2 regions of the Levilactobacillus zymae genome follow, and region 2 is predicted to be linked to the other one. Evidence: riboswitches for the same ligand, from Rfam matches in the RefSeq annotation. Region 2 holds a riboswitch; the other holds the start of a gene.

Region 1 (16,248 bases), 1.2 Mb from region 2:
GGCTTCCAAACAATTAGCTGGAAGACCGCCGTCATAGATTTATCAGTATATAATATGTAGAGTTAGGATTAAAAAATCGGGAAGACAAGATTCGAACTTGCGACCCCCACGTCCCGAACGTGGTGCTCTACCAAGCTGAGCTACTTCCCGATAATCAACCTATTTAATTCGCTAACCGGTAACCGGTTAATCGGGAAGACAGGATTCGAACCTGCGACCCCCTGGTCCCAAACCAGGTGCTCTACCAAGCTGAGCTACTTCCCGAGTCTGCTTATAAAATAATCCTATAAGCCACAAAAATGCACCCAGTAGGAGTCGAACCTACAACCTTCTGATTCGTAGTCAGACACTCTATCCAATTGCGCTATGGGTGCATAATTATATTAAGTTAAATGCCGAGGACCGGGATCGAACCGGTACGGTCATCACTGACCGCAGGATTTTAAGTCCTGTGCGTCTGCCAATTCCGCCACCCCGGCAAAAGGGCAAAAGCGGAAGACGGGATTCGAACCCGCGACCCCCACCATGGCAAGGTGATGTTCTACCACTGAACTACTTCCGCATTGGCAAATTTAATTAATGGAACCATGCCGACTAGAGGATTCGAACCTCCGACCTCCTCATTACTAGTGAGATGCTCTGCCAACTGAGCTAAGTCGGCAAAATATTAGAAAATATTTTGCGATATTTAACTAATGCAGGTGAAGGGACTCGAACCCCCACGTCATAAGACACTAGAACCTAAATCTAGCGCGTCTGCCAGTTCCGCCACACCTGCATGGTGACGATGAAGTTCTAGGACTCGGAGTCCCAATGGAGGATACAGGGCTCGAACCTGTGACCCTCTGCTTGTAAGGCAGACGCTCTCCCAACTGAGCTAATCCTCCATATGTTCAATCAAGTTATTAGCTAACTCGTTTGAAACAACTATTATAATTTACCATGTCGTTTGAAGATTGTCAACATCTTTTTTGAAATCTTTTTGAATAAATATTCGTTAGTTTTCTTAGTCAGAATGTCAGGCAGAAACTCACCAACGACAACTATTACAATTTACCATTTCACCGAAACGATGTCAACCGTTTTTTAACGGATACTTTGAATAAATATTCGTTAGCTGAATAACTACTCCCTCAGCAACATTTAATATCATAGCGTAACCTGAGCCAAAAAGCTACCCCTTTTCTGTATTTTTTATAAAATAACGCGATTTTTTTGTACTGAGATCCGTTTTATCCCTGGTTTCCACCTAGATTCCACTTTACCAACCATGTTCGCCTAACAAAAAAGTGGCCTTGCCAACGGATCTCCCGTCGACAAAGCCACCTCAGTCCTATTTTAACTCACTTATTTGGTAATCTTGGTCATGCCACCCATGTAAGGGACCAGCACGTCCGGAATCGTGACCGTACCATCTTCATTTTGGTAGTTTTCCAAAATAGCGGCAACCGTTCGGCCAACAGCCAAACCGGAACCGTTCAACGCATGGACGTACTGCAACTTACCATTGTCGTCACGGTACTGAATGTGCGCCCGCCGCGCCTGGAAGTCCGTCGTGTTCGAGCAGCTTGAAATTTCACGGTAAGTTCCTTGTTCTGGGAACCAGACCTCCAAATCATGCGTCATCGCCGCCGTAAAGCTCATGTCACCCGTCGTCAGGGTAATCACGTGGTAGGCCAAGCCCAGCTTCTGTAACAGCATCTCAGCGTGCTTCGTCAGCGCCTCTAATTCGTTCCAAGAATCTTCTGGCTCACAGAACTTAACCATTTCCACCTTATTAAACTGGTGTAACCGAATTAAGCCCCGAGTATCGCGCCCCGCACTCCCTGCTTCAGAGCGAAAGGCTGGCGTTAAGGCCGTAAACCATACCGGTAATTTCTCAGCCGGGATGACTTCATTACGGTAATAGTTGACTAAGGGCACTTCGGCCGTAGGGATTAACGTCATGTGCTGACCCTCTAAGGAGTAGACATCTTCTTTAAACTTCGGGAACTGGCCCGTTCCGTACATGGACGCATCGTTGACGATGTACGGTGGCAAGACTTCCTTGAAGCCCGCCTTCGTATTTTCGTCTAAAAAGAAGTTGTAGACGGCCCGTTCCAAGTGGGCACCCGCCCCCAGGTAGTACAGGTACCGGCTACCAGAGACCTTCGCACCACGTTCAAAGTCCAAAATATCGAGATTTTCCCCGATTTCATAGTGGGCCTTGGGGGTAAAGTCCATATTAGGTTTCTCGCCCCATTTGCGGATCTCAACACTGCCGGTTTCATCTAAGCCCACCGGAACGTTATCGTTAGGAATGTTCGGCAGGTGTGCCGCTGCATCTTGGACCTGGGCCTTTAAGGTATCGAGTTCCGCATCGGCCGCCTTGATTGCGGCGCTAACTTGCCGCATTTCGGTAATCTGATCATCGGCGTTTTGTTTTTGCCGTTTCATCTTCGAGATTTCATCCGACACCGTGTTACGTTGGGCCTTCATGGTTTCCGTCTTGGTAATGAGTTCCCGTCGCTTAGCATCCATGGCTGAAAGGGCATCAATATCGGCTGGATCCACCCCCCGAGTGGCCAACTTTTCCTTTACAAAATCAGTTTCTTGCCGAATCAACTTTAAATCTAACATTGTCATTACTCCCTTCAACTAGTCCCTAACCGCAAAAAAGGCCTCCGTCACATGGGACGAAGACCTTCGCGGTACCACCCAAGTTCATCGCTAGTGTGCCTAGCGATACCCTTGAACATGATAACGGTTTGCACCGTGCAGCATTACCTGCCCACTTCTTTCGTGCTGGAATCATTCGACGTAGCGGTTCACAGCTAACCCCGCTTCTCTGGCCGTCTACTTATTAGGCACTGACGTGTTTGAAATTATGCTTATCATACCCTACTTTACGCCTAGAAACAAGTCCTAGAGGGACGCGATCTTTTCATCAATGAGGGCTAAAACCTTTTGCCGGGCCACTGGATCTTCCACGAAGTCCAAGTCATCCCCGTTAATTTGCATCTTCGGTGATTTATCGTAATTGGCGTACCAAGCCGTGTACCGTTGGTCAAGTTCCTTGTAGTAATTGTATAGGCTCGGGTCGGTATCAATTTGTTCGTAAGACCGTCCCCGTTTCTTGATCCGTTGCAGCATCGTATCAAAGGAAATGTTAATGTGAATTAACAGGTCCGGGTTCTTCTGGTAAGTGGCTTCCGGCAGCTCTTGCATCATGTTCTGCAACAGCGAATCGTAGATGTCAACTTCCGTGTTCGTCGCCCGACCCAAGTCGGCGTTCAAATGAAACAGCAGCGAATCCTCAAAGATTGAACGATCCATCACGCTTTCCTGGTCCGCGTTGGCGGCCTTAATGCTGTCTAGCCGCTTGTTCAAGAAGTAAATCTGCAGTAAGAAGGCATACTTCTGGGGATCCTTATAGAATAGCGGTAAAATTTTGTTGTCATCTACCGATTCATAAAACGCTGGTTTGTTTAAATGTTTAGCCAATAAGTTCGCTAGGCTCGTTTTGCCAGCCCCAATAGTTCCCGATAATACAAGCATGCAATATCTCTCCTTTATTTCCGTAACCATTCCCCCCGGAATCTTCCGGGCGCAAAAACAACACTACATATTGTACCAACCTGATTTTGAAAAGACAATATATCGTGGTAATTTTTTAGGGCCAATTCCATCACTTTGGCTAAAGGCCCCCATAAAAAGGTGACCGTATCGGCCTTACGGCTAATACGGTCACCCGATTTTAATTTAATTGAATTAGTCCTTTTCGGCAGCGGCGTTATTCTTTAACGTCCCATCCTTGTGGACTGGTGCCACGTCAACTTCGTCTAACGGAATCAACTTGGTATGATTCTTAATCTTGTAACCAATGTAGAGGATTAAGACCAGTGGCACCCCAATGTAGGTGACCAATACTTGTTCCCAGTTACCCGAGAAGAAGGATTGTGGATCTTGACCCACGATGACGGCGACACAGAGAATTAATGCCAGCAGCGGCCCAATTGGGAACCACTTAGCGTGATACTTCAATTCAGACAGCTGATGTCCCTGCTTGATAAAGGCGCGCCGGAAGCGGAAGTGCGATAACGCAATTCCGAACCAAGCGATGAACCCGGTCAACCCACTAGCGGCGACCAGCCACATATAAATCTTTGGCCCCGCAATACTACTGATGAAGGTCAAGGCAGCGACCAACGTCGTCATCAGTAAGGCCGGATAAGGAATCCCATTCTTACCGGTCCGTCCCAAGAATTGTGGTGCATAACCTTCCTTGGACAAGGAGTACAACATTCGCGTTGACGCGTACATTCCGGAGTTAGCAGCGGAAATAACGGACGTCAAGATCACAGCGTTCATGACACTCGCAGCGGCAGCCAAACCAGCCCGACGAAAGACTAACGTAAAGGGACTGATGGCCACGTCACTCGCAGAAGAGCCCAGTAAATCATGACTCGTGTAAGGTAAGACAGCGGCAATCACAAAGATAGCTAAAACGTAGAATAAAATAATCCGCCAGAACACTTGATTAATCGCCTTAGGCACACTGTGCGAAGGATCTTCCGATTCCCCGGCAGTGATCCCAACCAATTCCGTTCCTTGGAACGAGAACCCGGCGACCACGAAGACACTTAGAATGGCGGGAAAACCACCAACGAACGGTGCCTGCTTGTAAGTGAAGTTGCTCAGACCAGGTCCGTGACCACCCATGATGCCCACGATGGTTAGTAACCCAACGGCTAAGAAGACGAAGATGGTAACCACCTTAATTAACGACATCCAAAATTCGGTTTCCCCGAAGGCTTGCACGGATAACGCGTTAATGACAAAGATAATGACTAACGCCACCAAGCTCCAGGTCCACCCGGGAATATTGGGTAACCAGAACTTCATGACTAACGCCGCGGTTGAAATATCTACCGCTACGGTAATGGCCCAGTTGAACCAGTAGTTCCACCCCATGGCGAACCCCAGAGCTGGATCAACATACTTAGCAGAATAAGCAGCAAACGAACCGGAGATTGGCATGTTCGTGGCCATTTCTCCTAGACTGGTCATTAAAAAGTACACCATTAATCCCATTGCAATGTAGGCAACTAATGCGCCACCAGGACCGGCTGTCGAGATGGCAGACCCGCTGGCAACAAAGAGCCCTGTTCCAATACATCCACCCAACGCAATCATTGACACGTGTCGCGTCTTGAGTCCCCGCTTTACCGAATCCGAAGACTTACTCGTTGTTGCGTTTGTCATACTCTGTTCCATATAATTCCTCCTTCTGGTTCATAGAAGGACCTTCTCGAAGCGACCTAGGAAACCCAAAATTCCCTTCAATTCAAACTCCCAAGAATCATGGTCATTAGCGCCCAAGTCTGTATCGTTGAAAGCACCCCGCAATCTGGTTACAACTGCGACAGTCCCTGATCTATTAGATCAGGACCCAACCTAAACCGTGGTCGACGATTCAGATTTCGGCGATTGCCCCTTTTACCTTCCTTCATCAATGTCGCCCATCTCTGGAAGATGACTCATGTTGATCGCACCTCTTCTTTTCGACACTTCGTAGTATAGACATCTTAAGATTGCATTGCAAGACTAAAAATTAACCATCATGATGATCATAAATCATAGCGGTAGAGGAGGTGACGCTCTAACGCCATTGTAGCGGGATTAGGTACGACCAACTGGTCATCAATTAGTTCGAATGATAAGTGACTTAAAACGTTCTGCGAGCGTTGATTCGTGGCCAAGCTGGTGGCCCACAAAGTTTTAATGGGACTGTGCGCTTGTACCAAAACGGCCAACAGTCCCCGTAACGCTTCTGGCATATAGCCGTGCCCCCAGAGAGTTGGCGTCAAAAAGTAGCCCAGATCGACAGCCGTCACGTCTAAGTCCCCCAACGCATCCGCGTGCTCATAGCCAATGACCATGCCGACTAACGGCCCTTGCAGCGACCGCGTGATGGCGTAAGCTAAGGGCTGCTGCAGATCGGCTCGCAACCCGTTAGCTACGTGCTGATCGGAAAGTGGCAACTGTAACCCTGCCGGTAACGCCACTCTGGGGTCGGTCACAATGGCCTGATAGGCTTCCAAATCACTCATTTTGAGGGGGCGTAAGTGGAGCCGCGCCGTTGTTATTTCAGGAACCATCCCCTGACCTTCTTTCTTGGTCTAACCTTAATTTGCGGTACAATAAACGTAGATTAGCTAGTGGTGACATCACGCCACCTTGATTTCTATCATGACTTAACTTGGAGGTTTTTTCAAATGCAAATTGTGAAGCAAGCCCTCGCTGAAAATTCTCAGGCCTACCTACAAGGCTACCTACGTCAGGATGATCCCACGGCCACCTACCCGGCCATCATCATCGTTCCCGGCGGCTCCTACACCCACATCCCCGAACAACAGGCTGAGGACCTGGCCTTGGCTTGGTCGGCTAAGGGCTACCAGGCCTTCTTTTTACGGTATAGCTTCGTTGCCGAAAAACAGCCACTGCTCCCCGCACCGGTGATCGAACTGGCGCAAAGTGTCGCCACGTTACGGCGGCACGCTCACGAGTGGCAACTCCAACCAGAACGCCTAGTGATTGCCGGGTTCTCCGTGGGAGGTCACATCGTCGCGCTATTTAACGATCACTGGGCCAGTGCCGAGTTGAACCAGCAGGCGCACACGACCCCCGCGGAAATCCGACCACAAGCCATCATCCTCGGCTACCCCGTCATCACCCCAACGGCGGGGTTCCCGTCCGATCCCGCTACGCTAGCGCAGTGGACCAACGATCCCGCCTCAATTGCCGCCGATCAGTTAGTGACCGACCAGAACGTGCCCACGTTTATCTGGGTCACGGCTAGCGATCCCCTGGTTCCCGTCCAGAATGCCTTGGCTTACGCGCAGGCCTCCATTGCCCATGGGGTGGACACCGAGCTGCACGTCTTCCACCATGGTCCCCATGGCCTGGCTCTTGCCAACCAAGTGACCGCCTGGAAGCCGGGAACGAACTTACCCCACGTCGCTCACTGGGTCACGCTCGCCACGGAATGGCTGGCCGACTTAGCTTAACGCAATCAGCGGTCAAAAAAGGCCTGCCAACGTCCCCGTTGACAGGCCTTTTTTTGCTTTAAATTTCAGACTTTTTCAGTAACGGCCAACGTTTCATCATCGGCGCTAACCGGATGTATAAGCCTTCCGCCACTTGCAGCCACAAGTAGGCGAGTAACGCCGCCCCGAAGGTATCGGTGGGAAAATGTGCATTGAGGTAGACCCGTGAAATCATGACTAAGATCAGCCAAATAATGACGATAATTCGGACCACCCAGGCCCGCCAAGGTGTGGCGATCATCGGAATCAAAATCAGCCAAATCATGGCCAATAATAGGAACGTTCCGAAGACGTGACCACTGGGGAAGCTATAGCCGTTATCGATGGCCAGATGCCCGGCCGGTCGGGCTCGTTGGACCACATTCTTGACGACGGCGGCTAACACGTCGCCCCCAATCAACGTGGCTAGGCACCAGAGTGCGGGGATCTTAAATTTAAAGCCCCACAACAAGAACGCCAACACCACGGTCCAAACAATCAAGAACTTAGGCTCAACTAGACTGGTGATTCCCCGGTACATCAGGGTCTTCCACCCTGGTTGGGTCTTCTGGACGATGTCCACGATTGACGAGTCCAAGAAGGCCACGTAAGCGTTTTGGGCCTTTACGAAAAACGCCAGCGTTAAAAAGAGGATCGTGGTCAAGCCGAACTTCCATGGTCGGTCCCGATCCCGGTTAAATAGCATCATGAGATTAGATTCCTTTCGTCATACCTGATTGAAAAAACTCCTCGCATTTGAGTATACCACCCCACCGCTAAAATTCTAGGGACGCGGCGCTTAACAATTTCCTAAGACTTTACCGATGATGCCGCCAAGCGCGCTGGCGCAAGCGATTAACTAGTTCGGATAACAAGAACCCAAAGGCAATCGCGCCGGAGATCATCACGACCTGCAGCAAGAAGGTCAGGGCCGTATCATTTTGCCCCAACGCAAAGTTCTTAATCATCTCGTAGGCTTGCCCCCCAGGAACCAGGGGGACCAGCGCGGGAATGTTAAACAGGATCATCGGCATCTTTTTCCACCGGGCGGCTTGAAGTGACGCCACCCCAATTGCCACGGCCCCCAAAAGGTTTCCCACCACGTACCCGCCACCAAAGACAATGGTGACCTGATATAACAAGTACCCCAAAACGCCAATCCAGCCGCTCAGGTTCAACGCCCGCCGAGGAATGTTCAGCAGGATCCCAAACGCAATAGTGGCGACGTAGTTTCCTACCATGGCAATAACGACTTCCATAATGGTCATGTCAGCTTCCTCCTAAAGAAATTGTAGAACCATGGCAATTCCAAAGCCAATGGCCGCCGCACTCACTAACGCCTCGACGCCCCGGACCGGGCCACTAACCAGGTTACCCGCTAGAATATCGCGCACCGAGTTGGTAATGGGGACTCCCGGGACTAGGGGCATGACGCTCCCAATGATGATGTCGTCAACACTGTTGCCCAGTCCCAAATGATGGCTCCAGACCGCGAGCAAGCCAATAACCGCGGCCCCCGCAAACTCCGCTAAGAACCGAATTTCAACGTACTTACTAATCAGATAGTAGACGACCCAGCCCAGCATCCCCACCAAACAGGTTATCCAGAAATCGTGCAGGTTGTGACGAAAGACCACTTCCAACGGCCCACTGACCATCGCAGCCGCCAAGAGTTGCAGCCAAAACGGAAAATACTTACTGACGCTATCTAAATGATCTAACCGATCCGCAAACTGCTGTAAGGTAATCTCCTTCACGGCAAACTCCCGGGATAACTGGTTGACGACCGCAATTTTTTCCAGATCAAAGGTCCGGCGCTTGACGGGTTGAATCTGCGCCCCTACTTCGCCGTTGATGGCCATCAAAATCCCGGTAATCATCACGAACAATTGGCTGGTTCGGGCCCCAGCGTTGGTGGCGATTCGGGTCATGGTATCCTCCACCCGCTCGATTTCTGAGCCATTTTCAATCATGATCCGGCCCGCCGTTAGCGCGGTATGTAAAATTAATTGGTCGTGTTCTTTCGTCGTTGACACGGTGCCGCCTCCCTTGTTCAAACGAAACCGTCGCCGATGTCGTTCATAACTTTTTTAATTATTATACGTCAGCTATTTCTAAAACGACACTTTAATCTGGCCAAATAAAAACCGGACACCGGTGCGTTCAGCCGCACCGGTGCCCGATTTTCATTAATTTACTTCACAAAAATATAGTGGGCCGCCTTGTAACTGACGATTAATTCCGCATCGTCGGTCAGGTTGCGCACCGTGACGGGACCCTCAAACGGATCGTGTTTCTCAATCTTCAGTTGATCCCCGATGTCCAACTTCAGGTCACCCAAATACGTTAGGAGGTCATGGTTGTCAATAAACCGATCCACGGTCACCACACTTCCATCCTTCGCGTCGTTTAAGACGGTGTGACTATCCTCGTGATAGTGCCCGAAACGGTCGGGGATGACCCCACCGTGCGGACAATGGGTTGGATGCCCCAACATGTCATCCAAGGCATTAACCAACTTCGGACTCGTCACGTGTTCTAAGACTTCGGCTTCATCGTGAACGTCGGGCAGTTCATAACCCAGCTTTTCCACTAAGAAGTCTTCCCAGATTCGGTGCTTCCGCACTAAATCCTCGGCCAACCGAATCCCCTTGCTGGTTAACGAAATTCCCGCATACGGGGTATGTTCCGCTAACCCTTCGGCGGCCATCTTATTGACCATTTCGGTCACTGAACCGGCTGCAATGTTCAAACTAATGGCGATTTGCTTGTTAGAAACCTTCTTTTGCTTCCCGCCCAGTTCGAAAATAATCTTTAAATAGTCCTCCTTCATCGGAGTCATACTTTGTTCACCTCATCTAAATCGACACTCAATAGTCATCATGACGTTAGCGGCACGTTCGCAAGGTCACTCATGCCGCCAATCATTTTGTTTGTAAAAACAACGATTCATCCTTACCACGGTGGCACTCCGCCTGAATCGTAACGTGATTCACGTTGTACTTGTGACACAGTAACGCTTCGATCTGCCGGTAAACCGGCTCAACCTGACTTAGCGGTAGGTCCGCCATGTTGACGTGCACGGAGAATACCACGTTATTTTCGTCAATCTGCCAGGCATGCAGATGATGCACCCCTTCAATCTGAGGTAATGCGCAAATATCGTGGGCAATCGCCTCATAATCGAGCCGTGGGGCGCCTTCCATCAGGATATCGAAGGTCTGTTTGACAATCGGCCAGGACTCATAAATGATGTACACCGCCACCAGTAAACTAATCAGCGGATCCACCCAGCTGATCTGCCAAAAGGTGATCAAGACGGCCCCCACAATCACGCCAATCGATGCCAAGGCATCGCTGAGCAAATGCAGGTAGGTCGCCCGAATATTGAGGTTGTGTTTCGCCCCTTGATTCAAGAGCAACGTAGACAACAAGTTGGCCGCGAAGCTAATCACCGCCACCAGGAGCATCACATCGCCCTTGACCGGTTGCGGATGCAACAATCGACGGACGGCTTCAACACCCAGTCCAACGGACACCAAGATCAGCAACCCCGAGTTTAGCAAGGCGGTCAAAATCTCTACGCGTCGGTAGCCGAAGGTGTTCTGCCGAGTCTGCCGGCGACCACCAATTCGGTGGGCCACGTAGCTCAAAATGACGGATAGGGCATCCCCTAAATTATGAAAGGCATCCGAAAGTAATGACAGACTCCCCGAAAGGATTCCTCCCAATAATTCAAATACGGTGATTACCACATTCAAGACGGTGACGAGTAAAAACCGACCACCCGTCAATCCACTCTTCTCCATCAAAACCGCCCCCGTTACCAAACTGTCTCTATTATGGCAGAGTTTTGGTGGAAAGAAAAGCCGGTTTTAGGGGAACCTGATTAATCCAAATAAAAAGTGGCCCCACCACCACGTGAAACCACTTTCTTTACTATTATATAGCATGTATTTTGATCAACATGCTTTTCATCAAAGTCAACGTTCAGCCACAGGTCCTTAAGCCAGCGTCGTTTGGACCAAGTGTTCCGGCTTGATGTGGGCCGTCAAGCGTTCGTAGGCAAAGTCTTGCACGCCCGTTAACCCCACGCTATCCAAGTCGATTTTCCCCGTTTCACTAAAGCCATTTTTCTTAATAATGTGTTGCATTGCCAGGTTGTGCGGGTGCGTATCGATCCGAATACTTTCGATATTAGCCGCCTGATCGATCTGCGTAAATAACCGTTGGAATAGTTCCCCGGCTAACCCGCGGCCGTGATGGTGGGCTGAAACGGCTACCCGGTGAATTGCCAAGTAGGACGCATCATGCGTCAGCCACTGACCGTCAATTTCACGATACGTTGGGTCAACGCCAGGAATAATGGCCGCCGTCCCTAAAATTTCATGATTTTCCTCCAAGACAACCGTCCACCCCTGGTGAATGTCGTCAACTAAGACCGCCGTGTTCGGGTAAATTCCCTGCCATTGGTCAATGGATTGCGCCGCCAAAAGGTCGCGTCCGTCCCGAATAATTGCTTCGATTTCTGGTAAATCAGCCATAGTAGCTTGTCGTAACAGCATGTGTCACACCATCCTTTATAAATTCAATTTAAAATTGATTTTGTTATAGTAACACGTTCGTTTCAAAAAACAACAATCTAAGCTCACTTTTTTGGGCTAAAAAAGTCATAAGAAGGTGAAAGCTTGATAAACCAAGCTTTCGCCTTCTCATCGTTTTATCATTTAAAGGAACTCCCACCAGCAGAAAGCCCCCATCGAAGAACCTTCTAAACTCCGATGGGGGCCTGCAGAGGCAAGCGAGGCGAGTGAAAATCAAAACACGTTAATTTTCAAAAACACGTCGTATTAATTACGATCGCTTACGTTAGCTTGTGCTAGCGTAGTCCAGCGCAAAGATAAACGCGCTATTACTCTTGGTTATTCGCCTGGTTTCACAACACGTTAACAACATGAATGTCTGCTAACCCAGCCAGAAGATCGATTAGCATCGAAGGTTTTGACTGCCCTAGTTTGTGAGTCCTCCGCATCTTTAGACTACCATTCTTAGGTACCCGGTACAATCAAAAAGCCTAATTTTCCGCGTCGACGAGTTGAAAGTGCCAGCCCGTTGCTTCGCGTTTGGCAACCAGGTGCTTCGTGGGGTCCGGATCAAACTGACCTAAGTCCACCATCGCCGTGTGATCCGTCACCTCTAGATTGATAAACCGGTCCTCAAAAAACGACCGGAGTGCGTCTAGGTAAACGTCCCGTTGGCGGGCCTGTTTTACCGCACTGGTTAACGTATAGCCATCGGCCAAATAACTTTTAATCAATTGGACCTGTAGCATCGTTTTGTACGTAAACTTGCGATTACTATTATCCGTCACCGTCCGACTTTGAATGTACCCCTTACTTTCCCAATACCTTAGCTTACTTTGGGCAACGCCCGTGGCCCGAGAAACATCGCCAATCCCCAGAGTTACCCCATCAATCGGAATCTTTTTTATCAGATTGGTCATTTTATTGGTGAGCATTGTTGCCCCACCTCCTTTAATCTAGTTTTACCGTTAAGTCGCCAATGAAAGCGGTTGTGAATATTGTTAGTCGATTTAATAACTATGTCGGCTTTTCTCTCAACAGTATATATTTTATAAAACACGTGTCAAGCTAGTTGACAATTAACCGCAATCTGAGTATATTTGTTCCAGAAATAATTTTAGAGATAAAAGAGGGAATTAATTTTGGGAAATGCACTTGATACCAACGGCAAGTCCTATAATCGGACGTTACTTGTCGTTCTCCTATTGGTCGGTTCATTCTGTACGGTCTTAAATCAAACGATTTTATCGACCGCCTTTCCGACCTTAATGAAGGCATTCGACGTATCCACGTCAACCGTCCAATGGTTGACAACGGGATTCTTGCTGGTTAACGGGATTATGATCCCCATCAGCGCTTGGCTGATTAACACCATCAGTTCCAAGTGGCTCTACATTGGCGCGATGTCCATCTTCTTAGCCGGGACCATCCTGTGCTGGACGGCGCTTAACTTTCCGATGCTTTTGATCGGACGGCTGGTCCAAGCCGTCGGGGTCGGGGTGTCGATGCCGTTACTGCAAACCATGATGCTGACCATCTTCCCCGCTAACAAACGGGGAACGGCCATGGGGTTAGCCGGCATCGTAATCGGCCTAGCCCCCGCAATTGGCCCGACCCTGTCCGGGTGGGTCATCGACAACTGGACTTGGCGGGACCTCTTCGGCATGATCATTCCGATTGTGGCCGTGGTCTTAATCGCCAGCTTCTGGGTGATGCGCAGTGTCTTGGAAACTAAGCGCGAACCGTTAGACGTGTGGTCGGTGATTCTCTCGACCATCGGGTTTGGGAGCATGTTATACGGCTTCTCCTCCGTGGGGGACGACGGTTGGGGCAGTACCATCGTGCTGACCACCCTGATTGTCGGGGTCATCTTCGTCGCCCTGTTCATCTGGCGGCAATTAGTCATGGACGATCCGTTCTTGAACTTCCGGGTTTACAAGTCTAAGGAATTCACGGTTTCGGCCATCTTAAGTTCCGTGGTCATGATGGCCATGGTCGGGGTCGAAATGGTGATCCCACTGTATCTGCAAATGGTCAAAGACATGTCCGCCTTTCATTCCGGGTTAACCCTGTTAGCCGGGGCCTTGATGATGGGGGTTATGAGTCCGATCACCGGGCGGGCCTTCGACCGGTTCGGCGCTAAGCGGCTGGCCTTAATGGGGATGTTCCTGTTAACGGTCGGGACGATTCCGTTTGCCTGGATTACCAAGGACAGTGCCACCATCTACATCGTGATCCTCTACGCCGTCCGGATGTTCGGGATTGCCATGGTCATGATGCCCGCAACCACTGCCGGGATGAACGCTCTTCCAATGAATATGATTAGTCACGGGACCGCCGTGAACAACACCCAACGGCAAGTGGCCAGTTCTGTAGGGACCGCCATCATGGTCAGCGTGTTGACTAACGTTACCAAAAACGGGATGCCGGCTAAGCACGTCTTAACCACTAATCCCCTGAGTTACGCTAACCAAGCCATTAACGCCACCTTATCCGGTTACCACGCAGCCTTCTGGATTGCCATTGGTTTCAGTGTGGTCGCCTTGATTGTGGCCATGTTCTTAAAGGGCAACCGCAATCACTCAACCCACTTAGCGGATGAAGACGCACAACAAGGAGGTGCCGCCTAATGATTCTGGTAACCTTAGTTTTATCGGCGATTCTCGCCTTCGTTTGTTACGTCTACATCACCAACCGCTGGCTAGCAAACGGGCTGCCCCTCCTGATGATCATTGGAGTCATGGTCAGCACCCTGTTCATCGTGAAAAACGACCACGACCACTACGGGATGCACAACGTGACGGAAACCACGAGCACCAAGATTTACTCCGCTTCTCCTTCCAAACAGATGCCACTGATGTTGTATCAATCCGTCGGCACGGCCGACAAGCACCGGGTCTACGTCTATAAGACCAGTGCCAACGCCAAAAAGACGGCGCACACCACGGCCAAGGTCACCACGAAAAACGTGGTCAAGCGCACGTCCGGTAAGAACCGGATCGTCACCAAGAAGACCTACCGTGAATACCGGAACGGCACCTTTAAGTTCTGGTTCGGATTGGCTGACAACGGCCACCAGTACGTGAAGGAAACCAACACAATTTACATTAATAAGAACTGGACTGTCCTGAGCGCATCACAAGCTAAGAAGCTGCAGAAACTAGTGCAGTCCAAGAGCTACCAGGCTCAGCAAAAGACGGCCGCTAAAGCGTACGTCCAAAAGCAGGTCATGGCAGCCATGACCAAGGACCCGACGATGAGTGCCGCTCAACGGCAAAAGGTGATTAAGCAGGCCACGGCCGCTTACCAAGCCCAAGCCATGCAACACTTACTGCAACAGATTAAGAACTAATCAGTAGAATAGTCAAAAAGCCCCACGGCCAAGTTGTCGTGGGGCTTTTTGATTAATGATGACTAAAAAAACCGTTACGCCCTCTAGAGGTCATAACGGTTTCGTACTTCGGAGGGTGTCTCCTAATTCAATTGCGTCATCTTAGACTGGGCCTGCCGACAACGCGGCATCAAGCCAGATAAGTCACTTAAAGACGTCCCATTTTCCTGAAAACACTGAATCATATCGATCCAATACAGATCGGAATCGTCAAATTCCACGGTTGAATGGTTGGAACCTAACAGTCCGTTCTTGACGTACTCCTCGACACGGCTCTCATCGACATGCGCTGAATGCGCCAGTTCAGTCAAGTTCATCTTCATCGTCACTCCCCCACTTTCTACGTTCATTTCTCACTGATGAGAGTATCATACAGCCACCTTTACAAAAAAGCAACCTTTTCCTCCGCACTTTTTTTCTCACCTAGCGACCACCGATTTAAAGGCCGTTGTCCTTCACAATCACTAATTAGACTAACCATTGAGAGTCCCTAACTTGGCCCCAACTCCTCGCGTCGGCGGTCTGGCCAGTGTGCGCTAATTCGCTCCGGCGCTAATTAGGGCTTTACCTGACCATACCACTGTTTTACACTAGTCTTTAACCCCATTTTCTTAAATACTTAGCTCATTTTTACATAGAAAGGATTCTGATTCAATGACGCCTGACCTTTCCTTTCGCGCCGGTCTACGAGACGTTCTCCCCACCGTTTTTGGCTATATCGGGGTGGGGCTCGCCTTTGGCATCGTCGCCAATACCAGTCACCTCAGCCTCCTGATGGTGGCCGGGCTTTCCTTTATCGTCTACGCGGGATCCGCTCAGTTTATCATCACCAGTATGCTGGTGGCTCACGACCCATTATCGGCCATCATGCTCTCCACGTTTCTGGTCAATTCCCGCATGATCTTAATGAGTACCAGTCTCGCTCAGGCCTTTCGTCACGAATCGCTGACCAAAAACCTCTTGCTGGGCTCATTAGTGACCGACGAGACCTTCGCGCTCGCCATGAACAAGCAGAACCAAACTCACGGCAAGCTGAGTTTCGCCTGGCAATCTGCCGCTAACGTGGTCGCCTACCTGGTCTGGGGCGTGGCCACCATCGCGGGTGCCATCCTGGGGAGTTTTATCACGAACCCCACCCAGTTTGGGTTCGACTTCGCCCTAACCGCCATGTTTATCGGGCTGGTTTACCTGCAGTTGATTAGCGATA
Region 2 (16,248 bases):
TGAGCGACGTGTACAATTCTAATCCCACGGCGGTCCGCGAGGTGTTACATGCCTTTGGCCAAACACTGGTCAAGGGCCGCCGCCTAGTGGTCTTAGGCGATATGTTAGAGTTGGGCGCTCAGTCCGCCGAACTGCACGCCGGCTTAGCGAGCGCTTTAGATCCGACCAAGTTCGCTCACGTTTATCTGGTGGGCCCGCAAATGAAGGCGTTGCAGGCGGCCCTAGCCACCACGGCCCCAGAACTACCCGTCACGCATTTTGCGAGTGACGACTTAGCCGGTGTGACGGCGGCATTACAAGCCACCATCACGGCCGACGATCAAGTATTGTTAAAGGGGTCGCACGGCATTCACCTTGAAAACGTGTTGGCGCAGCTAATGCCGACCGAAAAAAACTGAAAATAGTTTAAATGTAAGCAATTTCCGGGAGTCTTGGAAGTTGCTTATTTTAATCCGGCGTTGTATGATGGGTGAGTTGTAAAATTTAAGAACCGAACTTACTCCGCTCTAGCCAATTGTTAGCCGCTTCACGGGAAACGGATTTTTTCCAAGACGAACAAGGCACTAGGGTGACGTACTCATTATTAGGAGGAAATTATACTTGAAGTTTAAAGAACTGGGTCTTTCCGAGGACCTACTGAAAGCTGTTACTGATGCAGGTTACGAAGAAGCGACCCCAATTCAAGCCGAAACCATCCCCATGGTCTTGGCTGGCCAAGATGTGATTGGCCAAGCCCAAACCGGGACTGGTAAAACGGCAGCCTTCGCACTCCCCATTCTGGAAAAGATTGATAAAAACAATCCAAACGTCCAGGCCTTGGTGGTTTCCCCAACGCGGGAACTAGCCATCCAGACGCAAGAAGAAATCTATAAATTAGGCCGTAACGAACGGGCCAACGTCCAAGTCGTTTACGGTGGGGCAGATATTCGGCGGCAAATCAAGAGCTTAAAGAACCATCCCCAAGTCGTTGTCGGGACGCCTGGTCGGTTATTAGACCACATCCGGCGGCGGACGCTGAAGCTGGACCACGTTCAAATGTTGGTGTTAGATGAAGCCGACGAAATGTTGAACATGGGCTTCTTGGACGACATTGAAGACATTATCAAGCAATTGCCAGAAGAACGGCAAACCATGCTGTTCTCGGCTACCATGCCACCCGAAATCAAGCGGGTCGGGGTGCAATTCATGCAAGACCCGAAGCACGTGAAGATCAAGGCCAAGGAATTGACCACGGATCTGATCGATCAATACTACGTGCGGTCCCGAGACTTTGAAAAGTTTGACGTGATGACGCGCTTCTTTGACGTGCAAGACCCAGACTTGACCATCGTCTTTACGCGGACTAAGCGCCGGGTCGACGAAATTTCCAACGGGTTACAAGCCCGCGGGTATAACGCTGCCGGAATTCACGGGGACTTGACGCAAAAGCGCCGGACCCAGATCATGAACGAATTCCGTCACGGAAAGTTGGACATCTTGGTGGCAACCGACGTGGCTGCCCGGGGGATCGATATCAACGACGTGACCCACGTGTACAACTACGATATTCCGCAAGATCCCGATAGTTACGTTCACCGGGTCGGCCGGACGGGCCGTGCCGGGAAGCACGGGGTTTCTATGACCTTCGTGACGCCGAACGAAATGGGTTACTTACGCGAAATCGAAAAGTTGACCAAGGTGCGGATGCTGCCTCTGAAGCCACCTTCGGCCGAAGAAGCCTTTGTGGGTCAATTAGGTGTGGCTAAGGAAGCCGTTTCTGATCTGATCAACAAGACGGATACTGAGAAGTACGCGGACGCAGCGAAGAGTCTATTGGACGAGTACGATGCTGAAGACTTAGCGGCGGCGTTATTAAACGCGGTCACCAAGGACGACAACAGCCAGGTACCCGTTAAGATTACGCCAGAACGGCCGTTGCCTAAGCGCGGCGGCAAGCGTCACGGCAGCGGTGGTGGTTATCATCGTGGTGGCGGTTACCATCGTGGTGGTAACGGCGGACACCGTGGCGGTGGCGAACACCGGCACTATGACCGGAACCGGCGGAGCGGGAACGACCGCAACGATCGAAACCGGGGTGGCAACCGGGATCGGCGCAACAACGGTGGTCGGCGTTCCGAAAGGGCCAAGCACGGCTTCACGATTCGGAAAAAAGATTAGTTTCATTTAAAAGAGAATGATTAGGGAATCCCGCATTGGCGTTAGGCTGATGCGGGATTTTTTTACGCGTCTAACTGGAATGGAACGGTCCCGGAGTTGAGCCAACCAAACATGGCTTTCGCCGTATGAATTGTTTTTCTAGCCGGCAACGCTAGTCATGATGAAGCTAAGACGTAAAAACAGGTATATTTAAAAAAGTTCTCCCGTTTAGCAGGTGACGCCATAATGTGTCGTGGCACTATGCTACACTTGGCACATTACTTACAAAAAGGGGAATTATCAGCATGAAGAACAGTTTGATTAAGAAAATTGCCGTGAGCGGTGCCGTAGTCGTCGGCATGTTCGCCTTTGGTGGTGCCACGCCGGCCAGTGCCAGTATTCTGGCTACGCCCTATACCGGTCATTTTACGTCGCGTACAGTCACCTATCATATCAACTCGTCATCTAAACACTGGCAAAAGGTTTGGACAAAGGCCATACATAAACTTAACAACAATGGCACTGTTAAGTTAAAGGCCACTTCGAAGAAAAAGGCCAAAATGACGCTGACCACCGTTGCAAAGCTTAAAGGTAATAGTCCTTGGGACGTTTCATGGAATGGGAAAGAAAAGAATGGGTTAGGCATTTATAGGCATGCAAGCTTAAAGCTAAATCGCAAAGTTTGCGTCAAAAAAGCTTATTTTGAAAAAAGTAATAAGACCGTTGGTGGGAAGACCATGGAGACCATCAATGCAATGGGCGTGATTGCGGTCGGATTAGGTCTTGACCAAAACACCGCTGGAAATGATAGTTTTGTGAATGGGTTTGGGTGGTGGCACAGTAATTTAACGAAGGCCGATAAATTAGGCTTGGCGAAAGCCTACGCGAACGTGAAGTAAGCAAACATCAACTATAGCGGATCGAAAGGGTTGCCGAAGTGGGCAACCCTTTTTTGCTACGGTCACCGGGCTGCACCCAAACAAAAACTCACCCAACGGTAAGTTAGGTGAGTCGAAGGTCATAACTTTAGTTTTCAGACGATGCAGCGTGGTCGTTGGCCGCTTGGACGAAGGCCTGGTAGGCCATTTCCTCGTCAGTCGGCCGCACGGTGATTTGGTTTAAAACGGCGTGGTGCAAATCGGCTTCGGGTAGGTCAAGCTTAGCGGTAAACGTCGCGTTGCCAATCAAGTGGAGTTGGCTAGTCGCCGCCGTCGCGCCTAACACCACGCGAACCTGAACTGAACCGCCCGGATTCCGGACCGTAATGGGGTGGGCCGGATCAAACTGGTCGGTAAATTGACGGGCGAAGGCCAGACTGGTGGCCGACATTCCCGTCCCGCAGGCGTTAGTGAAACCCACGCCACGTTCGTAGGTCTGCACGAAGAGTTGGTTGGGCCCCTCGATGACCGCGAAGCTCACGTTGACCCCTTCGGTAAAGTAGGGGTTAGTCGCGTTTAAGCCCTGACCGAGTTGGCCGAGGTCGGCCTGATCGATCTGGTCGACGAAGCTGATCAAGTGCGGGTTGGGCACGGCAATGGCCGTAAAACGCTGCTCCGGGAGAAACTCGGGGACTAACTGATTGTCGAGCACCGGTTGGTCATGGTAGTGTAGGGGCAAGTCCTGAGCTGCCATGGAAATCGGCGCAATTTGCACGCTGTAGGCCGGAACTTTCGGCGCCAGGGCCGGGGCTTGCTCAACGGCTAAGTCCATGAACGGGGTGGCCACCTTAAACTTGGTTTGGTGGAACTTTTCGGCCAGGTAACGTGTGACGGTCCGTAAACCGTTGCCACACATCTTGGCTTCGGAACCGTCGGCATTGATGATGCGCATCTCTCCGAGACAATCGGGATGGTCGGTGGTATTCACCACCAGAACGCCATCGGCACCACCTAAGACGTGGTGGTCGGAGTCACAGAGTTGAATGGCCAACTGGCTTAATTCACCGTCGTTTAACGGGTTTTCTAGGAGTGTCTGGTCCAGGATGAAGAATTGATTTTCGGAGCCGTGAGCTTTCGTTAGGGTACTCATGAATTAGTCACCTCGCTGGGTTGAAAGAAGGTCTGGTAAATGTAACGAACGGCATTGTCGGCGTCCTTAGATTGCACCCCGAGCATGATGGAGATCTGTGAAGCCCCTTGGTTAATCATGTGGATGGCAATGTTGTTTTGAGTCAGGGCGTCGATCACCTTACTAATGGTGTCAATATTGTGTGCGATACCTTCGCCGACGACCATGATAATGGCGTAGTCGTCGATCCACTCGAGGTAGTCGGGGTCCAACGTTTTATGCACATCATTGCATAGCGCCTTAATGGTCGCATTATCGAGCTTGGAGCGGTCAAAAATCACCGTCAGGTCATCGATCCCGGTAGGCATGTGGTCGTAAGAAATGTTATAGCGTTTGAAAATTTGTAACAGCTTCAGGGTGAAGCCAACTTCCTTGTTGAGCAGGTAGCGGTGTAAGTACAACGCGGAGAACCGGCGGGAACTGGCAATCCCCGTGATGGGGGTCGCCGGATTGAACACGAATTGAGACGGCACAATTAAGGTTCCGGGGGCGCTGGGATTATTCGTATTTTTAACGTTGACCGGAATCTGACCCTGCACCGCCGGGATGATGGCCTCGTCTTGGAAGACCGAGAAGCCGGCGTACGAGAGTTCTCGCATTTCCCGGTAGGACATCTTCTGGATAATGGCCGGATGGTCAACCACGTGGTTATTGGCCGCGTAGATGGCGTCGACGTCGGTAAAGTTTTCGTAGAGGTCGGCGTTCATCCCCCGACTAAGGATGGACCCGGTGATGTCGGAACCACCGCGGGCGAACGTGTAGATATCGCCGTCCGGGGTGTAACCGAAGAACCCCGGGAAGACCAGCCGGGCGTTGTGGGGCTTAATCTGCGCCAGGTTAGCGTAGGTCGAAGACAAAACGTCGGCATCGTTGGGATGACCGGTTACTAAGATGCCCGCGACCCGTGGATCGACGAACTTAGCGGGAATTCCTTGGTGGTTCAGCACGGCGGCAATCAGAATGGCGTTTAGCAGTTCACCGTGGGCTTTGAAGGCCGCCAGCAGGTGTTCGTCGTCGGCAAACTTAGTGGTGGCGAGGGCCGCTAACTTTTTGTTGATGAGGGTTAGGGTGTCGTCGGGTAATTGGAAATAGTCACTAATCTCCTGGTACCGTTGACTAATCGCCGTTACCGTCGCTTGAAAGTCGGCGCCTTGTTGCACCTGAGTGGCGTATTGAATGAGGAGATCGGTCACCTTAATGTCCTTGTCGAATCGTTTACCAGGCGCCGAGGTGACGACCACTTGACGATCCGAATCAGCTTGAATAATGTTAATCACTTTGTTGACCTGTTGACCGGTAGCTAGGGAACTGCCACCAAACTTAACAACTTTCACATTTATCACCTCAAAGAGTTAAAAGACGCTCACGTGTTTTTAATGACGACTTTATCAGTTTTCGAAATTAAATCAAGCCGAAAATTCTAATTTTGATTCGTAAAGTTGGAAAACATTTGAAAAAATGATGAGAGTCCTTGACGAATTATGAGGACTGTTATAATCTAAAATACAATTGAATTTTAGAGGTTGCGACCAACATAAGTACCTTCGTGAGTTCCTGTATGAACGATGAACGGGGGAAAAGGGGCGGTTGCCGAAGCGCTAGGACATACAGGGTCTAGTAAGCTGGGACGGGTGACTAAGAGGACCCGAACTGTCGTAGCAAAAATGTCGGCTACGGGGTGCTTACGACGATAGAAGATTTAAACTTCTGTTTTTTTAGGGAGGGGTCTCTTTGTTTACGTGAGCAAACAAAGGGATCCTTTTTTCGTCCCCGAGCTCAGGTGAAAGGTAGGAGCAGCGTATGAAGAATCCAGACTTAACCGCGAATGCTGCGGGACATTTAATGATCGGTGGGGTGGACACGGTCGACTTAGCCCACGACTTCGGAACGCCACTGGTGGTGTACGACGTTGCGGCGATTAAACAACAAATCCAGGCCTTTCGGGACAGCTTAGTGGCCAACGGGCTTCGCTATCAGATTAGTTATGCTAGCAAGGCCTTCGCCACGGTCGCGATGTATCAGTTGGTCAACCAAGCCGGAATTCACACGGACGTGGTATCCGGGGGTGAACTTTACACGGCCCTTCAGGCGGGCTTGCCGGCCAGCCGGATCAGCTTTCATGGGAACAACAAATCTCGTGCCGAGTTGGAAATGGCGGTGGATCACCACATTGGGGTCATCATCTTAGATAACTTTTATGAGATCCAACTGTTACACGAGATCCTCTTGGAAAAGAACACGAACGTCGACGTGATGCTCCGGTTGACGCCGGGGATTTCGGCGCACACCCACAAGTATATCCAGACGGGGCAGGTTGACAGTAAGTTCGGGTTTGACGTAGATTCCGGGCAGGCCGATCAAGCGGTCCAGGAAGTTTTGAACATCGAGCAGATGCACTTGATTGGCATTCACGCCCACATCGGGTCGCAGATTTTTGGTCCCGAAGGGTTTGAAATGTTGGTCAACAAGCTGGTGGACATTTCCGCCGATTGGCGGGCGAAGTTCCACTACGTGCCCCAGATTTTAAACCTGGGTGGGGGCTTTGGTATTCGTTACACGGCGGATGACCATCCCCTGGGCCCCGAGACGTTCATCGATGACATTGCGGCGACCTTGAAAAAGCGGATCGCCCAACGGCAACTCGAGTTACCGGAGATTTGGATTGAACCGGGTCGGTCGATTGTGGGGCCGGCTGGGTATAACCTTTACACGGTGGGGGCCCGCAAGGATATTCCAGAACTGACCTCATACGTGGCGGTTGATGGGGGGATGGGCGACAATATTCGCCCAGCACTCTACCAAGCTAAGTACGATGCCGTGTGTGCCAATCATTTAAACGCCCCCACGGTGGAACCCGTGCACTTGGCGGGAAAGTACTGTGAGTCCGGCGATATTCTGATCGATCAGGCCGCACTCCCGGCCGTGGTGCCAGGCGATCTGGTGGCGCTATTGGCAACGGGTGCCTACGGGTACTCGATGGCGTCGAACTATAACCGTAATCCCCGGCCCGCCGTGGTTTTCGTCGAGAACGGTCAGGCTAAATGTGTGGTTCAGCGGGAAAGTTACGCGGACTTGACGCGTTTAGATCAATCATACCTATAGATAGGAGAGAATGAGATGCAAAAATTAAGTGCTGAAGAAATTATTGCCTACATTGGAAACGCCCAGAAGGTTACGCCGGTTAAGGTTACCTTGAAAGGCCACTTGACCGCCGCCGATATTCCGGCGGATGTCCAGAGCTTCTTGACGGCGGATTTTGCCATTCTCTACGGTGATTACCGGGCCATTGCACCGCTTTTAGCCGGGAAAGACGCGGCCGACTACCATTTAGAAGTGACCGCCCAAAACTCCGCGGTGCCGTTACTACCGATTGAGCACGTGAATGCCCGCATCGAACCGGGCGCCATTATTCGTGACCAGGTCACGATTGGTGACAATGCCGTCATCATGATGGGGGCCGTTATCAATATCGGTGCCGAGATTGGGGAAGGGACCATGATTGATATGGGTGCCGTTTTAGGGGGACGAGCCACGGTGGGCCAGAACTCCCACATCGGCGCTAATGCCGTCCTAGCGGGAGTGGTCGAACCCGCCTCCGCTAAGCCGGTCACCATCGGCAACAATGTGACGGTGGGGGCCAACGCGGTGGTTCTAGAAGGCGTCGAGGTCGGCGATAACGCCGTGGTGGGTGCCGGTGCCGTGGTGACCAAAGACGTGGCCCCTAACGCCGTGGTAGCGGGGGTTCCTGCCCGGATCTTGAAGATTAAAGATCAGCAGACCGTTGATAAGACCCACATTGAACAGGACTTACGCCGCCTATGACCCTAACAGCAGACCAACTCATTCAGATTCGCCGGCACCTTCATCAGATTCCGGAGCTGGCGTTACACGAAACGCAAACGCACGCCTATTTAAAGGAAGTTATCGCGGCCTTGCCCCAGACTTACCTGACCGTGCACGAAGATTCACGATTGCCCACGGCCCTATTGGTGCGCGTCACCGGCAGCCGGCCGCAACGGACCATCGGGTACCGGACCGACATCGATGCCTTACCGGTCAGTGAGCCGGCCGACCACGCGGTGCGGTCACAACACCCCGGGGTGATGCACGCCTGCGGGCACGATATCCACATGAGCGTTGCCCTGGGAATTCTGAGTTACTTTGCGACGCATCAGCCCCAGGATAACCTGGTATTTTTCTTCCAGCCCGCCGAGGAAAGCGAGAGTGGTGGGAAACGGGCCTACGATTTGGGCCTGTTAACCGGGGACTACCACGTTGACGAATTCTACGGCTTACACGACAATCCCGACCTACCTACGGGGACGATCGGGTGTCGTAACGGGACGTTATTTGGGCTCTTTGTCAAATCCTGTTGATAGATGAATTTGGGACACTGTTAGAAGTTATGCAACTTCTAACAGTGTCTTTTTGTTTGGTTTGGTTCTCATTTGTTGTAATTTAACTCTTGAAACTAAGTGGTGATAATTTCGGAAACCGAAGGCAGTTCTTTGAATTTGCTTAATCATTCTATTGATCCCTTCAATTGGACCATTAGAATACTTTGATTCACTGGCATTGAGGACTATTTCAAGATTCTTTTTAAATGTGGTTAAAACATCTTTCATTTGCGAGCTAAGCTTATCGTTGTTATATAAATATTGAACAAGACCATCTTTGTCGTGATTTTTAAGACATATCATAATGCCTTGCATGGCGTTATAAGTATTTAACAGTCTTTCATCAACATCTAGACCTAACTGAACTCTTTCGAGTTGAGTTACTTGTTTCCTAAGGTGTCGATCGAAAAATGTTTTTTTAATCTCAAGCTCATCGAAGTGTTTTAAATAAAGTTTCCAGGAGAATTTAAGCATCCGATATTCCTTGGATTGTTTCTTGTATTCTTTCATAATTTGAACGCGACTTTGGTTAAAAGATCTAGTCATCATCGCAACAATATGAAAACGATCGACAATTATTTTGGCATTTGGAAATACCAATCTGGCGATATCTTGATAGTAACTATTAAGGTCCAGAGAAACTGTCTTTACTTGCTTTCTAGCGGTGCTGTCAAACTTATTAAAGTAATCAATAATAGTTTGTTTAAAGCGATCCGGTAGGATCTGTTGAATTTCATGATCACCATCACCGTTAATACAAAGAAAGTGGAAATCGCCGCCAACACCACGAAATTCATCCATAGATAAGTGCTCAGGTAAAGAATGATAATTTCTCCGAAATAGATCATCATAGTTGTCTAAATAGCGACAAACGGTACTGGGAGAAACACTATTATCTAAAGCAATACTAGTCTGAGTACGATCATCCTGAAGATGCATGAATATTTTTTGTCTGGTAGCTTTGGAAATATTACAATACTTATTGACGAGGTCTGTTGTTGCCATTACCGAGTTTCCACAATTTTTACAGATTAATCGTTCTTTATGAAGTTCAAGATAGACGGGCTCACTAGCGTTGGCCGACGGATATGAAACGCGTGACACATAGTGTCCGTTATGACTAAAGTTTTCAAAACCACATTGAGGACACCTTGTATAAGTGGCTTTTACATTGGCAACATAGACTTTAGCAGGTTTTGATTTTATGAATTGATGCTTATAACTGAAAAAAATAACATTTGGGTCTTTAATACTGAGTGAAAATTTTATATTATTATCTATAGGGTTCATGGTTTCTCACATCCTTTGATGATGCTGTAGTGGGTGGATTTTTTTGTGTGTGGGGACCTGTGGGCCTCTTTTTTTTTCAAAAAAATCCTGTTAATAGATTACCACATTGGTAGTTCATCAACAGGAAAAAGTATAGAGCCGTTATTTGCCGGGACCACGGAGGTCAACTTGACCATTCACGGCAAGAGCGGCCATGCGGCTTTCCCCCACGAGGCGACCGATGCCGTGGTGATTGCCGCCGCGTTAATCCTGCAGCTGCAGACCATTATTTCACGGGATATTGACCCTACGCGCTGTGGGGTAATCACGTTTGGTAAGGTCACGGCCGGGACAATTCGCAACGTGATTGCCGGTGAAGCTAGGCTCGAAGGGACGATTCGCGGGTTGACACAAGAGATGCTCTTACGGATCCGCCAACGGGTCCAAGAGGTTGCTAACGGGGTGGCCGCCAGCTATAACGCGACCATCGACGTCGACTTTAACCAGGGCGGATATTACCCCGTCGAAAACAATCCGGAACTGACGCAACGGTTTATCGATTATATGCAACGGGCACCACAAGTGGCCTTTCAGGAGACCCGGCCAGCCATGACGGGCGAGGACTTTGGCTACTTGTTAGCCCAGATTCCGGGAACCATGTTCTGGTTGGGCGTGGATAGTCCCGGGGCGCTGCACGCCGCGACCTTTGTGCCGCACGAAGCGGCGATCATGGCGGGTGTCACGGCGATGACCGGATTCTTAGAAGCACGAATGCAAGCTTAAAAAGGAGTGGACATGGTGAAAACAGCAGACTTAATCACGGCAATTATTACACCGTTTAACGCTGACGCAACGGCCATTAATTATGAGGCCTTAGAGCACCTGACCAACCGGTTGTTGGCCACGGGGACCAACGGGTTCGTCATTGGAGGAACCACGGGGGAGACCCCAACGCTGAGTGAGGCCGAGAAGTTGGAACTTTACACCCGGTTCGCGAAGATCGTGGCCGGTCGAGTTCCCATTATTGCCGGATGTGGTAGTAACAACACCCAGGCGACCATTGAATTCACGCGCAAGGTGGCCCAGATCCCGGGAATTGACTACGCCTTAGAGGTAGTCCCGTACTATAACAAACCCAATCAACGGGGGATGATTGCCCACTTTAAGGCCATTGCGGCGACGACGGGACTCCCGATTATTATCTATAACATTCCAGGTCGCACCGGCGTAACCATGGCCAAAGAAACCGTCGTGGAATTGGCTCAGGTGCCTAACATCGCGGGGGTCAAGCAGTGTGGTTCGTTGAGCGATTTGGAATACATCGTGGAACACGCTCCCCAGGACTTCTTGGTTTATACCGGTGAGGACGCCCAAGCTTTGTTTGCCAAGGTGATTGGGGCCACCGGCGTGGTTTCCGTTGCCTCGCACCTGTACGGCGACCAGATGGCAGCGATGTATCGCAGCTTAGAAGACGGCCACTACCAACACGCCGGGGCTTTACAACGGCAACTCACGCCGAAGATGGCGGCGTTATTCATGTACCCGTCACCATCGCCGGTTAAGGCCGTATTGAATGACCGGGGCTACCAGGTGGGCGGTTGTCGCCTACCGATTCAAACCCTAACGGCTGACGAAAAGGCCCAGCTGTACCGGGCGTTAGGTGACGAAGAGGAGGTTCAGGAATGATTTCAGCGATTGTCTCCGGGTTTACCGGTGCCATGGGACAAAAGGTCCTAGCCATGATTCAAGCGGACGCGCAACTCCAGTTGGTCGGGGTCTATAACCCGACCGTTACGGATTTAACGCCCGCCACGTATGGTCTGGCACCAACCGTCCAGGTGTTTAACCAACTCGATCAAATCACGATTGGGGCCGATGTCTGGATCGACTTCAGCACGCCGAGTGGCGCGTTTACCAACACCCAATTCGCTATCGAACACAGGATTCGTCCCGTCATTGGCACCAGTGGGATGAGTGAGCAGCAGATTGCCGAGCTGAAGCAGCTGGCCAACCAACATCACGTGGGGGGGATCATCGCCGCTAATTTCGGCGTTTCGGCCGTACTAATGATGAAGTTTGCTCAGCTTGCGGCGAAATACTTTGACCACGCCGAGGTGGTCGAATACCACCACGATGATAAGTTAGACGCGCCGTCCGGCACCGCGCTGAACACGGCGAAGTTGATCTACGATGCCCAGGGCCACGATGAACCGGGGAATCCCCAGGAACAAGATCCGCTGGGGGCCCGCGGTGGCGATTATCACGGTATCAAGATCCACGCGATTCGGTTGCCCGGATTCGTTGCCGACGAAGAGGCCATCTTTGGTGGCCCCGGCGAAACGTTAACCATCAAGCAAAGTACCACCGATCGGGCGTCGTTCATGACCGGTGTCCGGTTGGCACTCGATGCGGTGATGACGCGAGATGAGTTGATTGTTGGGTTGGAACAGTTAATTTAAGGCCACTTGGTTTGGACCGCCAGCCACTAGAAAATGAATAATTTGTGAAGATGCAGACAAAGTGAACGGTTTCAGGGTATGCTAGTAGCATGCTGGCTGAACGTCTAACCAGCACCGGGACCTAAGTGGGTCAGAGAGCCCGCCAGTCACCGGTGGCTACGCTAACACCAGCTAAAATTTGACGAATGAGGTGAGGGCGCATGCCCCAATTAGATGCAAACATCAAGGATATCGTGAACCAAACCGTTGCGCCGATCGGCATTTCGCCGATTCGGTACTTCGCCCAGAAATTCGCGAAGATTCCTGATTTAATCAAGTTAACGTTAGGTGAACCCGACTTCAACGTCCCCGAACACGTGAAGCAGGCCGCCATTGAAAGTATCACCGCCAATAAGTCACACTATGCGCCACAGAAGGGGATTCTGCCCTTGCGGCAGGCCATCAGTGACTACCTCGACGACCGTTTTGGGGTCCACTACGATCCCGAAAATGAAGTTGTGGTCACCGTGGGGGCCACGGAAGCCATTTTCGCGGCATTTGGGGCCATCTTGAATCCCGGTGACAAGGTTTTGATTCCCACGCCGACCTTCTCGTTGTACATGGCGGTGGTCAAGCTCTTCGGGGCAATCCCGGTAGAAATTGACACCACGGCCGATGGGTTTCAGCTGACCGGTAAACACCTACAAGCGGTGATCGACCGCGAAGGGGCCGAGAACATCAAGGCGTTGGTCTTGAACTTCCCGGGCAACCCCACGGGCTTTGAATACACGCGGCCCCAGTTAGAAGAAATCGCTAACGTGGTCCGAGACCAAGCCATGTACGTGATGACCGACGAAATTTACGCCGAGTTGACGTACGGTCAACCGCACGTGTCGATGGCGGAGCTCCTACCAGGTAAGAGTATTCTGGTCAACGGCCTGTCGAAGTCCCACGCCATGACCGGCTACCGGGTGGGATACTTCGTGGGTCCGGCTGAATTTATCGCTAACGCCACTAAGGTTCACGGATTTGCCGTGACCAGCGTGTCGAATCCGGCCCAGTACGCGGCACTAGCGGCACTGACTACCGGTCGCGATGACGCCAAGCCCATGCGGGAAGCCTACCAGCAACGGCGCGACTTTGTAGTGGCTAAGTTAAACGAATTGGGGTATCAGCCCCTAAAACCCGCGGGGGCGTTCTACACCTTCTCGAAGATTCCGGCTAACTTTAACCTGAGTTCGGTCGAATTCGCGGAGAAGCTGGCCGAAGAGGGCAAAGTGGGCGTGACGCCGGGAAATTGTTTCGGTGAGAGTGGCGAGGGCTACTTCCGAATCTCCTACGCGGCGTCGATGAACGATATTCAGACGGCCATGGAACGTTTGGCCGCCTTTACGGAGAAGTTAACACAACACGCTTAGGTTGAGTGAAGCGCGGCAATGAGAAAGGGTGACATTTTTATGAGTGAAGGGTATACAGTTGCAATTTTAGGTGCTACGGGTGCCGTGGGAACTCGGATGATTCAGCAGTTAGCGGCGTCAACGATTCCGGTCGCCCGGCTGAAGCTCTTAGCTTCCCAGCGGTCGGCGGGAAAGACGCTGACGTTTAAGGATCAACAAATTACGGTGGAAGAAACCACGCCAGATTCCTTTGACGGTGTCGACATCGTGTTAGCCTCGGCGGGCGGGAGCGTGTCCAAGAAGTTCCTGCCGGAAGCCGTTAAGCGGGGGGCCGTCTGTGTCGATAACACCAGTGCCTTTCGGATGGAACCGGACGTACCGTTGGTGGTCCCAGAAGTCAACGAAAATGTGTTACCACGCCATCACGGAATTATTGCGAACCCGAACTGTTCGACCATTATGATGATGGTGGCCCTAGAACCGATTCGCCAAGCCGTAGGGCTCAAGCAGATCATCGTGTCGACCTACCAGGCCGCTTCCGGGGCCGGGCAAACCGCGTTAAACGAACTGTACAGTGAAGCGCAAGATTACCTGGATCATAAGGACATGCAGGCGGAGATCTTCCCGACCAAGGGAGAACCGAAGCACTACCCGTTAGCCTTTAACCTATTGCCGCAAATCGACGTGTTGGAAGATAACTACTACTCGCATGAAGAGTGGAAGATGATTCACGAAACCAAGAAGATCATGTTAGACGACATGGATGCGCCCGATATCAAGGTCACGGCGACCTGTGTGCGGGTGCCCGTCCCGATTAGCCACGGGGAATCTATCTGGATCGATACCGGTGATCCAGATGCCACGGTTGACGAACTGCGCGCGGCCATTGATGCCGCTCCCGGTGTGGTCTTACAAGACGACCCGGCGCATCAAGTTTACCCGCAACCCATCAACGCTACGGGCAAGCGCGAAACCTTTGTCGGCCGGATTCGTGCCGATCTGGAAAACCCCGGGGCGTTCAATCTTTGGGCGGTTTCCGATAACCTCTTAAAGGGTGCGGCGTGGAATACGGTACAAATCGCAGAACGCTTAGTCGCCCAAAAGCTCGTCTAATGATTATCAAGTGAAGACGCAGATCGGTGTGTGTGGGCAAAGCGGGCACCGGTAACCCAAACGAAACATTAAATCTGGCCGGTGGTCGCCGCCGGTCAGCTAATCAGACAAATAGGGGGCCCTCGCGACTTGCGAGGGTCCCCTATTTGTGATGCGAGGATTATTCCAAAGACGTGCGCCCAAGCGGATTACTTTAGGCGTGCCACGAAGGCCTGAAACAGGGCCCGTTGATGAGCATCAGCCGCCCACATGTTTTCCGGGTGCCACTGGACGCCTTGGATGTTAGCGTTGGGCGTTTCGATGCCTTCAATCACGCCGTCGTTAGCCCGGGCCACCACCCGCACGCCAGGAGCCGGGGTTTTGATGGCTTGGTGGTGCCGTGAGTTGACAAAGGGGTGCGACCCCACCGTGCGTTGGAGCGCTGAGGGACTAACCGTGACGTAGTGAGTTGGCAGGTTTCCCGGCGCGATTTGGTGGTGTTGAAGCCGGTCGTCGCCGGGGTATTGGGTCGCGAGATCTTGATAGAGGGTGCCACCTAAAGCGACGTTAATCAGTTGCATCCCCCGGCAAATGCCTAAGATGGGGATGTGCTGGGCCACGGCGTGTTGGGCCAGGGCGATTTCGAACAGGTCACGCGGCCGGTAGGTGAGCCCCAACGCGGGGACCGGGTCCTCGCCAAAAAGCGTGGGATCGATGTCCGGGCCGCCGGTAAAAATAATCCCGTCTAAGCGACTGAGGAGACCGTCTACCTGGTCCGCCGGCAGGTGGGGGAGACTAACGGGAATCCCGCCACTTGCCAGGACCGCGTTAACCGCGTCTCGGGGAACGAAATCGGCGTGTTTTTCGTTAATGACGGGGGTGGTCGCAAAGAGCACATCCGCCGTGATACCAATAAGTTTACGCATTGAAGCAACTCCCTTATGCTATGGGTTATAGGGCTAATTTTAGCTTAAGTTCTTCGATTGTCAATTAAGGGGGGGATTCATCGTGGGCCCGTCCAACCCGGACGTCGCTCACGGTGATCATCGTGAAACCTGTTCACGTTAACGTGGGCGGTTAGCACCTAAACGGCGGGATTCCTAGCGATTTGGTAACATTTTGGGCTAACCGATTAAACGTCCCACCCATCAATCCCCTGCTGTGTTAAAATATGGCTTAGACGTTTTAGGGGGCGATACCATGATTTACGGCACCGGCATTGACATTACGGATCTTGCTCGGGTCAAAGAAGTGGTCACGAAATATCCCAGTTTTTTGACCCGGGTGCTCACACCCGGCGAATTGGTCGATTATCAACAGTTGAGTGGTCAACGCGCAATCGAGTACCTGGGGGGGCGCTGGTCGGTCAAAGAGTCCTATGGGAAGGCTCTGGGGACTGGTATCGGGCACGACTTTGGGTTTCAAGACCTTGAGGTCCGCGATAACGCCGCG

Evidence for each region. Region 2 has a riboswitch for lysine ahead of lysA (diaminopimelate decarboxylase). Riboswitches for the same ligand answer to the same signal wherever they lie in the genome.
Region 1: it holds a riboswitch for lysine, as region 2 does, so the genes downstream of both, RI501_RS09840 (amino acid permease) here and lysA (diaminopimelate decarboxylase) in region 2, are expected to answer to the same signal.

What each region holds. Positions count from the first base shown of each region.
Region 1 is NZ_JAVLAS010000001.1:2,059,224-2,075,471, forward strand. Features, by position in the region: tRNA gene RI501_RS09790 (tRNA-Pro) at 77-150, opposite strand; tRNA gene RI501_RS09795 (tRNA-Pro) at 191-264, opposite strand; tRNA gene RI501_RS09800 (tRNA-Arg) at 301-374, opposite strand; tRNA gene RI501_RS09805 (tRNA-Leu) at 394-479, opposite strand; tRNA gene RI501_RS09810 (tRNA-Gly) at 491-562, opposite strand; tRNA gene RI501_RS09815 (tRNA-Thr) at 589-661, opposite strand; tRNA gene RI501_RS09820 (tRNA-Leu) at 697-778, opposite strand; tRNA gene RI501_RS09825 (tRNA-Val) at 815-887, opposite strand; gene serS (serine--tRNA ligase) at 1,348-2,619, opposite strand; gene RI501_RS09835 (deoxynucleoside kinase) at 2,905-3,537, opposite strand; gene RI501_RS09840 (amino acid permease) at 3,751-5,256, opposite strand; lysine riboswitch at 5,368-5,547, opposite strand; gene RI501_RS09845 (GNAT family N-acetyltransferase) at 5,610-6,140, opposite strand; gene RI501_RS09850 (lp_1002 family arylesterase) at 6,258-7,049, shown strand; gene RI501_RS09855 (phosphatase PAP2 family protein) at 7,108-7,776, opposite strand; gene RI501_RS09860 (threonine/serine exporter family protein) at 7,886-8,335, opposite strand; gene RI501_RS09865 (threonine/serine exporter family protein) at 8,348-9,040, opposite strand; gene RI501_RS09870 (metal-dependent transcriptional regulator) at 9,262-9,909, opposite strand; gene RI501_RS09875 (cation diffusion facilitator family transporter) at 9,992-10,876, opposite strand; gene RI501_RS09880 (GNAT family N-acetyltransferase) at 11,072-11,632, opposite strand; gene RI501_RS09885 (MerR family transcriptional regulator) at 12,142-12,585, opposite strand; gene RI501_RS09890 (MDR family MFS transporter) at 12,793-14,280, shown strand; gene RI501_RS09895 (DUF4811 domain-containing protein) at 14,280-15,002, shown strand; gene RI501_RS09900 (MerR family transcriptional regulator) at 15,125-15,364, opposite strand; gene RI501_RS09905 (AzlC family ABC transporter permease) at 15,696-16,248, shown strand, end outside.
Region 2 is NZ_JAVLAS010000001.1:870,472-886,719, forward strand. Features, by position in the region: gene RI501_RS03850 (UDP-N-acetylmuramoyl-tripeptide--D-alanyl-D-alanine ligase) at 1-398, shown strand, start outside; gene RI501_RS03855 (DEAD/DEAH box helicase) at 601-2,157, shown strand; gene RI501_RS03860 (hypothetical protein) at 2,442-3,035, shown strand; gene dapF (diaminopimelate epimerase) at 3,163-4,164, opposite strand; gene RI501_RS03870 (aspartate kinase) at 4,161-5,537, opposite strand; lysine riboswitch at 5,713-5,895, shown strand; gene lysA (diaminopimelate decarboxylase) at 6,004-7,305, shown strand; gene dapD (2,3,4,5-tetrahydropyridine-2,6-dicarboxylate N-acetyltransferase) at 7,321-8,025, shown strand; partial or broken gene RI501_RS03885 (M20/M25/M40 family metallo-hydrolase) at 8,022-8,555, shown strand; gene RI501_RS03890 (ISL3 family transposase) at 8,607-9,890, opposite strand; partial or broken gene RI501_RS03895 (M20/M25/M40 family metallo-hydrolase) at 10,029-10,652, shown strand; gene dapA (4-hydroxy-tetrahydrodipicolinate synthase) at 10,659-11,555, shown strand; gene dapB (4-hydroxy-tetrahydrodipicolinate reductase) at 11,552-12,328, shown strand; gene RI501_RS03910 (aminotransferase class I/II-fold pyridoxal phosphate-dependent enzyme) at 12,529-13,725, shown strand; gene RI501_RS03915 (aspartate-semialdehyde dehydrogenase) at 13,765-14,817, shown strand; gene RI501_RS03920 (gamma-glutamyl-gamma-aminobutyrate hydrolase family protein) at 15,006-15,722, opposite strand; gene acpS (holo-ACP synthase) at 15,997-16,248, shown strand, end outside.